Regions from separate parts of the Synechococcus sp. OH2 genome, predicted to be linked through region 2. Evidence: riboswitches for the same ligand, from Rfam matches in the RefSeq annotation. Region 2 holds a riboswitch; the other holds the start of a gene.
What was found. Region 2 has a riboswitch for cobalamin ahead of NW835_RS09540 (sirohydrochlorin chelatase). Riboswitches for the same ligand answer to the same signal wherever they lie in the genome.
Positions count from the first base shown of each region.

Region 1: it holds a riboswitch for cobalamin, as region 2 does, so the genes downstream of both, metE (5-methyltetrahydropteroyltriglutamate--homocysteine S-methyltransferase) here and NW835_RS09540 (sirohydrochlorin chelatase) in region 2, are expected to answer to the same signal.

Region 1 is NZ_JANSIR010000115.1:15,922-20,333, reverse strand. Features, by position in the region: gene metE (5-methyltetrahydropteroyltriglutamate--homocysteine S-methyltransferase) at 1-1,696, opposite strand, end outside; cobalamin riboswitch at 2,125-2,330, opposite strand; tRNA gene NW835_RS12200 (tRNA-Arg) at 2,369-2,442, opposite strand; gene NW835_RS12195 (dihydroorotase) at 2,729-4,051, shown strand.
Region 2 is NZ_JANSIR010000095.1:226,908-231,319, reverse strand. Features, by position in the region: gene NW835_RS09545 (heavy metal translocating P-type ATPase) at 1-2,004, shown strand, start outside; cobalamin riboswitch at 2,047-2,183, shown strand; partial or broken gene NW835_RS09540 (sirohydrochlorin chelatase) at 2,213-2,566, shown strand; gene NW835_RS09535 (M20/M25/M40 family metallo-hydrolase) at 2,631-3,041, shown strand; gene NW835_RS09530 (hypothetical protein) at 3,174-3,746, opposite strand; gene NW835_RS09525 (ATP-binding protein) at 3,978-4,412, opposite strand, start outside.

The DNA of each region.
Region 1 (4,412 bases), on a different contig from region 2:
GCAAGGCTTGCTCGCGGCGGGAAAGGTCAACGCGGGGGAAGGACCAGTTGAGCATGGTTACCGGCCCGGTGAGCATCCCCTTAACCGGCTTTTGGGTTAGAGATTGGGCCACCTTAAACTCCCGCACCGTCATGGGGCAAGGGCGAGACACATCGCCGTAGAGAATGGGGGGACGCACGCAGCGGCTGCCATAGCTCTGCACCCAGCCGTGCTCGGTAAAGGCAAAGCCCTGCAGTTGCTGGGCAAAGTATTCCACCATATCGGTGCGCTCGAACTCGCCATGCACCAGCACATCCAGGCCAATTTCTTCTTGAATGCGGATGCACCTGGCAATTTCGGCGTCGATAGCGGCCTCGTATTCGGCCTGGGAGATCTCGCCCTTTTTGTACTTGACCCGCCACTGCCGGACTTCAGGGGTTTGGGGAAAAGAACCGATGGTGGTAGTGGGCAGCGGTGGCAGCTTGACCTGCCGGCCTATACGCTGCTCGTAGGGAAGGGAGCGCTGGAAGTCCTGCGCCGTCAGGTTGGCCAAGGCCTGGCGCACCGCAAGGTTGGGGGGATTGAAGTCCTGGAAGGCCTGCCACTGCTGTTCCAGCTTGTTCTGCTGGGCAGCGGTGTCTTCGCCGTTGAGGGTGCGAGCGAGCAGAACCACTTCGGCCAGCTTCTGCTCGGCAAAGCTGAGAACATTCCGCAAAGGCTCTGGCAGGTGGGTTTCCAGAGCAGCGTCGTGGGGCACAAACTGGAGCGAGCAAGAAGGCTGCACCCGCAGGTTGGGGGCTAGGGCTTGCAGCTCTTGCAGAGTGGCCAGAACGGCCTTGGGCTGGATCTGCCAGACGTTGCGCCCGTCCACTACCCCCGCCCCTAGGATCTTATCGGCGGGGAAGCCGTGGGCTCTGACCAGTTCCAGGTTGTGGCCGCGGGTGAAGTCGAGGCTGAGGCCGGCTAGCGGCAGCTCCACCACCCAGGGGTAAGTCTCCCCCAAGTCGTCAAAGTAGGTAACCAAGTGGACAGGGATCCCCAACCGAGCCAGCCGGCGGTAGGTCTGCTCCACCGCTTCCCGGAGACTGTCGCCTTCGCTCGTCACCAAGATGGGCTCATGGACTTGCACTTCCCGGATTCCCAGTCGCTGCAGCTCCTGCAGCAGCTCCTCGTAGAGAGGAAGCAGCTTCTCCAGATCTCCCCGCAACTTGCCAGAGCGCTGGCTTAGAGCAAGAAGGGTAACCGGACTGAGGAGGACAGGGCTGGTGCGGTTTCCTAGGATCCCTTGCGCCCGCCGCACTGTGGCCAGGAAGTCATCGAAATGGGCCTGAGGGATCGCGTCGGCCTCAATTTCCGGCACCAGGTAGTGGTAGTTGGTGTCGAACCACTTGGTCATTTCCAAGGCGGGCAGGCCCTCCCGTCCCCGCGCCATGGCAAAGTAGCGCTCCAGGCCTGATAAGCTCTGAAACCGGGAGGGAATCAGCCCCAGCCAGGTGGCCCAGTCCAAAACATGGTCGTAGAGGGTTTGATCTCCTACTGCAATGTGGTCGATGCCAGCCTGAAGCTGTACCCCCCAGACCTGTGCCTCCAGCTCCTGGAGCGTTGCTGACAAGGCCTCCGCCTCCAGGGTGCCGCTCCAAAAGGCTTCCAGCGCTTTCTTCAGCTCGCGGCGCTTGCCCATGCGGGCATAGCCGAGGGTTTGGGTTTCGATGGCCATAAGGTACTGTCTCCTGAACTGAATTCGGTAAATGAGGTTGCCGCCAGTTGGCTTTGTACAGCCGGTTGTCATCCAACCTAGGCAGCAAGAAATGGCCGCCGACGTGCCTATCGGTGGGATCCCGGCAGAAGGTTTTCTCTAGGCCAGGAAACCTGCTGGAGCTGTCAAGGCGTTCCTCAACCTATCGGCTGGCCCACTCGGCACAGGAGGGTGCTTAGAGGACTCTTTTGCACAACCAAAGCAAGAAAACGTCCTCCAAGAGTTAGCCGCCCCTGAGCCAACTGCTTAGCTCTCTTGTCCGCGCTTTTGACTTAGTGCCTACGCTCCAAGAGCGTCGAAAATCCGTAAGCAGGCCGATGAAAAAACTTCGGGACGGGAACGGGCCAACGTCAAAATGGGAAGCATATCTGTACCTCGCAGATATGGTGAACTGGGGAAAAACCGCCGGCGGGCATTCTGACTTGCTCAGTTTTGGAGGGGCTGGCTTGCGTCGTCAAGGGCTTTTGCAACAACAACTAGGGATCCCCGATCCAAAACCAGCTCACAGCTGCGGGACAGCGGCAGATTCTCACTGCACTTTCCCCGTTGCCTCTGACGGCTGATCCCCGTCAGAACCGGCAGTAGACTACATCCTACCACCGGCTTGGAGGAGCTAGTAGCTACTCACTTAGACGGGACTGGGCGGATTTGAACCGCCGACCTAGCGCTTAGGAGGCGCTTGCTCTATCCATCTGAGCTACAGCCCCAGGCAAAGAGAGAATGGAGCAAGGGAAACTGGGCAACACCTACCGATCTTAGACCCCCCAACTTAGATTACCAGAAAGAGCCGTCTAGACCTTTGCCTGGGAGCCAGCCGCAGCCGTGGAGGGGATGTCAAGTCAAAGCCCTTTTGCGCTGTCGCGACAGCGCTGAGTCGGAAGTGAGGTGCCGGATTGGCGGCCAGTCTTCCAAGGTATTTTGATACTTCCAAGGTATTTTGATAAAGTACTCTGAATATTCTGGCTGGGAAATTAGCGTTGTCTCGGGGGCGCTTTGTCTGACAGTCTGCTGATCCGCAATGCGGAGCTATTGGTGCCGGAAGGGGATCCCTGGCTGGGAGATGTGCTGGTGCGGGAGGGGCGCATTGCCCAAATCGGCCAGAGTCTCTCGGCAGAAGGGGTGGCTAGGGTTATCGACGCGGAGGGCCATACCCTCATGCCGGGGGTGATCGACCCCCAGGTTCACTTTCGCGAGCCGGGCCGGGAGCACAAAGAAGACCTACAGACGGGATCCTGGGCCTGCGCTCGCGGTGGGGTAACCAGCTTTCTGGAGATGCCCAATACGGATCCGCTGACGATCGACCAGGCAACGCTGGATGACAAGTTGGCCCGGGCCGCCAGCAAGTGCGTGGTCAACTACGGCTTTTTCATCGGGGCCACCGCCGATAACCTCAAAGAGCTGCAAACGGTGCAAGGGGCTTGCGGCATCAAGATCTTCATGGGATCCATGCATGGCCCCTTGCTGGTGGATGACCAAGCGGCATTAGAGCGGATCTTTGCCGAGACGGATCCCAATTTTGTTATCGCCGTCCACGCTGAAGATCACTCGCGGATTCAAGCCCGGCGGGCCCTCTTTGCCGGACGTACAGATGTGGCGGTTCACTCCCTGATTCAGGATGAAGAGGCCGCGCTGATTGCCTCGCAACGGGCTTTGGACTTGGCCACCCGCTACCGCCACCGCCTGCACATTTTGCACCTCTCCACCGGCCTGGAGGTGGAGCTGCTGCGCCAGCACAAACCCGCCTGGGTTAGCGCCGAGGTCACCCCTCAGCACCTGCTGCTCAGCACCGCCGACTACGCCCGCCTGGGATCCCTCGTCCAGATGAACCCGCCGCTGCGGGATCCGGCTAACCTGAACCAGCTCTGGCAGGGGCTACACGACGGCATCCTTGATTGCATCGCCACCGACCATGCCCCCCACACCCTGGCCGAAAAGGCCCAGCCCTACCCCCACTCCCCCTCTGGCATGCCCGGTGTGGAGACGGCCTTGCCCCTGATGCTGACCGCAGCCCAGCAGGGCCGCTGTACCCTGCGCCAGGTGGTGCAGTGGATGTGCGAGGCGCCGGCCCGCCTCTACGGGATCCCCAACAAGGGGCGGCTGCAGGTGGGCTACGATGCCGATCTGGTATTGGTGGATCGCCACACGCCTCAGCCGGTGCGCCGGGAAGAGCTGCTCACCAAATGCGGCTGGAGCCCGTTTGAGGGCTGGGAGCTGGTGGGCTGGCCGCTGCTCACAATTGTGGGCGGGCAGATCGCCTTTCAAAACGGTCAGGTGGATCCCTCGGTGCGCGGCCAGGCACTAACCTTTCGGCGCTAGGGGGATCCCCTTCGAGGTTGCACCTTTCAAACCTTTCAAGATGGCGGTTGAACACTGAGCTGCTTCGGCTTCTCCCTGCCTAGGCAAGAGGAGCAGAGCTCCAGATCCCATCTCAGTTTATAGTCTTATAGTCATTTCAAATAGCAATGAAACGGTTCGTTACGTCGTTATTGCTACGCAACGCTGTCGCGAACGCGCCGCTCTAACTCCCCTCTCCCTCTGGGAGAGGGGCCGGGGGTGAGGGCTGGGAGAGGGGCTGGGGGCGAGGATAGTGGCGAGGAATGCTTGGGGAGTGTCTTACGCCCTTTGAGTAAGCTGTGCTACTTTGAAAGCGATAATCGATGATAATCAAGTTGGAAAA
Region 2 (4,412 bases):
CGGGAATTGAAGCTGAAGGTGGCGATAGGAGTGGGCCTCAGCACGGTGCTGCTGATCGGATCCCTGCCGATGATGCTGGGACGGGAGATCCCCGGCCTGCCCCCCTGGCTGCAGGATCCGTGGTTGCAGTTGCTGCTGACGGCGCCGGTGCAGTTTTGGGTGGGCCAGCACTTTTATCGTGGCGCCTGGGTGGCTTGGCAACGGCGCTCGGCGGACATGAATACCTTGGTAGCTTTGGGAACGAGCGCTGCTTTTTTCTACTCCCTTTTAGCGACGACTTTCCCCGACTTCTTTCATCGCCAGGGCCTGCACCCGGATGTGTATTACGAAGTGGCGGCGGTGGTCGTCACCCTGGTGCTGGTGGGCAAGTGGATGGAGCAGCGGGCCAAAGGGCAAACCTCCGAAGCCATTCGCAAGCTGATGGGGTTGCAGCCGAAAACGGCAAGGGTCATCCGCGATGGGGTGGAGCAGGATATCCCGATTGCGGCGGTGCAGGTGGGGGATCGGATCCGGGTGCGCCCTGGTGAGAAGGTGCCGGTGGATGGGGTCATTCTAGAGGGATCCTCCAGCCTGGACGAGTCGATGGTGACTGGCGAGAGCCTGCCGGTGAGTAAGTCGGCAGGAGATGAGGTGATCGGGGCCACCCTCAACCAGACGGGGAGCTTTGTGATGGAAGCGCGGCGGGTGGGCAAAGATACGCTTCTGGCCCAGATCGTGCGCCTGGTGCGGGAGGCCCAGGGATCCAAGGCCCCCATTCAGCAAGTGGCGGATCGGGTGACCTCCTGGTTTGTGCCGGCGGTGATCGGGGTAGCCATTCTAACTTTTGTCCTCTGGTGGGGGCTGGCGGGCAATCCAACGCTGGCCTTAGTGAACACCATTGGGGTGCTGATCATCGCCTGCCCTTGTGCGCTGGGGTTGGCCACCCCCACCTCGATCATGGTGGCGACGGGGCGGGGGGCGGAATTGGGGATCCTGGTAAAAAGCGCCGATAGCCTGGAATTGGCCCACCGCTTGCGCACGGTGGTCTTGGACAAAACCGGCACCCTCACCGAGGGCCGTCCCAGCGTCACCGATATCTGGACGCCAGGCTCTTCTCCCCTAGCCCTGTTGCGCCTGGCAGCAGCAGTGGAACAATACTCGGAACATCCGCTGGCCCAGGCGGTGGTGCAAAAAGCCAAAGCCGAAGGCATCTCAATCCCGTCGGCCCAGCACTTTCAGGCAAAAGTGGGCGAGGGGGCAGAAGCCTGGGTGGAGGGGCAGCAGGTGCGCATCGGTCGGCTGAGCTGGCTGCAGGCGATAGGGATCCCGTGGGATCCCTCTTGGTCGGAGCGGGTTCAGACCTGGGAAAGCCAAGGCAAAACGGTGATCGGCGTGGCGCAATCCCATCGTCTGGTGGGGCTGTTGGCCATTGCCGACCCGATCAAACCCACCTCCCCCGCCGCGGTGCGCCAGCTGCAGGAGATGGGCCTGGAGGTGATTCTGCTGACCGGGGATAACCCCACCACCGCTCAGGCCATTGCTCGGCAGGCAGGCATTCGCCGGGTGATCGCCCAAGTCCGTCCCGAGCAAAAGGCAGCCTACATTCGCCAGCTCAGACGGCCCCGACACCCGGTAGCGATGGTGGGAGATGGCATCAACGATGCGCCGGCACTGGCAGAAGCCGATGTGGGGATCGCCATCGGGACGGGCACCGATGTGGCCATAGCTGCCAGCGACATTACCCTAATAGCCGGCGATTTGCGGGGCGTGGTCACCGCCATTCAACTCAGCCGCGCCACTCTTGCCAACATCCGCCAAAATCTCTTCTTCGCCTTTATCTACAACACCCTCGGGATCCCGATTGCCGCCGGGGCGCTCTACCCCTTCACCGGCTGGTTGCTCAACCCCATGCTGGCGGGGGCGGCCATGGCCTTGAGCTCTGTTTCTGTAGTGGCTAACGCCCTGCGGCTGCGGCATTTTCGGCCCTCACCCCCAGCCCCTCTCCCTGAGGGAGAGGGGAGCTAGGGATCAAGGTAGGGGGCCGGGGCTATCCCCCCAGGGGGGCTTGGTGAAGAGCAAGCGGCAAGCTAACCTAAGAGGCTCGGGCAGATTGGGGAAAGCGCGGTGCAAATCCGCCACTGTGACGCAACTGTGATGGGATCCCTCCCTCAGCCAGAACACCCACCTGCCCTTGTCCTGTACCCCTTGCGATTCACAAGGAACGGAGTTTTTTGTGTTGAATACCCTCCCTGTTTCCCCTCCCCTTGCGGTTGGGCAGTTTCCTTCTCCTCCATTGCCCCTCTTGCTCATCGGCCATGGATCCCGCGACCCGGAGGGGCAGCAAGCCTTTCTGGAGTTGGCCCAAGCGTACCAATCCCTCACCCCCCAGCGGCCGGTGATCCCTTGTTTTTTGGAGCTGGCGCAGCCGAGCATCGCCCAGGGGGTGGAACAATGCTTGGCCCAAGGGTGGCAGGAGATCGTGGCTCTGCCGCTGTTGTTGTTTGGGGCGCGCCACAACAAGTTCGACGTGACCGTGGAGCTGGATCGCCTGCAGGCCCTCCACCCGCAGTTGCGCATCCACTACGGGGGGCCGCTTCCGGGCCGGCGATACTTTCAACGTCATCGCTCCCAGGGCAGAGATTTGGGGCACCGTGCGCAGCTTTCAGCCGGAAGTGCGGGATTTGCTGGCAAGGCGTATTGAAGAAATCGTGGCCGGCATTTGCCAAGCCTACGGGGCCACCTACGAGTTCCAGTACGAGCGGGGCTATCCGGCGGTTCACAATGACCCTGCCATAGCAGCCCTGGTAGAACAAGCCGCCCGCCAGGTGTTTGGTTCAGAAGCCGCGATCGTTCCTGAGATGACCCTGGGCGGGGAAGATGTCTCGTTTTTCCTCAACGAGGTGCCCGGCTGCTACTTTTTCCTGGGATCCGCCAACCCTGCCAAAGGACTAGATTATCCCCATCACCATCCCCGCTTTGACTTTGATGAAGCTGCTCTCGGCATTGGCGTGGAGCTGTTCTTGCGCTGCATTGAAAACTACACCGGAAAGACTTTGGGCTGAGGGGAGCACTTCCCAGAAAAGCTATGGCCACTGGAATATAACTGACGAAGCCGCTCGCTACGTCAAGTCCTAGCTCCCCTCTCCCTGAGGGAGAGGGGCCGGGGGTGAGGGCCTCAGGGAGAGGGGTCGCCTCTAGGGCCGGAGTAGGTCGGCGGATCCAGCGCCGGGGATCGGCAAGCGTTGCAGCGGTTCTGGGGTGGGCGGGGCAGGGACAGGGTTCAAGGCGGTGGGAATGTACAGGGGCTTGGGATCGGGATCCCCGCCGAAGGCCAGCAGAATGGCCCGCAGCAGGGCCTGTCGCTGTTGCCGGGTCAGGGCTTGCACGGCTGCCTTGTCTTGGGCATAGGGGTTAACCGTCAGGCGCTCGGCACCCGGGTAGCGCTGGGCAACTATCGGCTCATTGGCGTCCAAATAGTCCGCTAGCGTCAGTTGCCAGTCAAAGCGGTCGGTAGGAGAGCGACCGACCACCTGCAGGTGGTAGACCATCATCCGCCGCACCAAGGTATCTTCCTCGGGCGCGGGGCCGCCGTCATTGGGGTTCACGGGGGTATAGCCATTTTCCAGCGGCAAATCTGGCAAGGCCGCGTAGACCTGCCGCGCCGCCTCAGGAATCAGCCGCAACTGGGCATAGGCAGGGCCGGATCCCAGTAGAGCCACAGCGGCAATGCCCACCCAACTTCGCCAAAGAGCTTGTTTCCTCACCACAACTTTCTTCTCCGCTGGCAGCAAACTAGCGTTCCAAATGGTCGTGAAACTTTTTTTTGAGCTGCAATGCTCATCTCTCCTGAGCAGAAAAGCTTGGGATCCCGGAGCACTTGGGAAGTGTCGCAACCTACAAGGGACGGTCATGAACCGTTCTAAACTGCATGGATTTTTTGACTCAACATTTATAGACAGGATGCTCGGCTGCTGGTTGACCTCAGCTTTTGAGGATCTCTAGTCAATACTCAATCCCTCAACCACTTGAGGCTGAGGACGTGGCTTAAGGGGAGCAGATTGGGCCAGGCGATCCCGTTGGCGATGCGCCTGAAAGTGATTTTGCCACAAGCCGAGGATATCTAGGGTTTCGCCACCATGCTGGGTGTAGCGCTGCCGCACTTTACACAGAACAGGGGTATTGACACACACACCGGAGACGATTACCTGACCCTTGCTCAAAGCCGGCAATTCTTGGAGCAGATCCCGTCCGGCAGCCTCAACGCTGTGGCGCAGGTTTTCTTGATCGGAAGGGTTGACGATTCGCATCAAAAATTGGCTCATGCATTGCGACAGAATATCTGAGTCCAACTTGCCGGGGCGTTGCGTAATGAGACCTACTCCCAGTCCAAACTTGCGTCCTTCGCTAAGGATGGTGCGCAACACCTGCTTGCA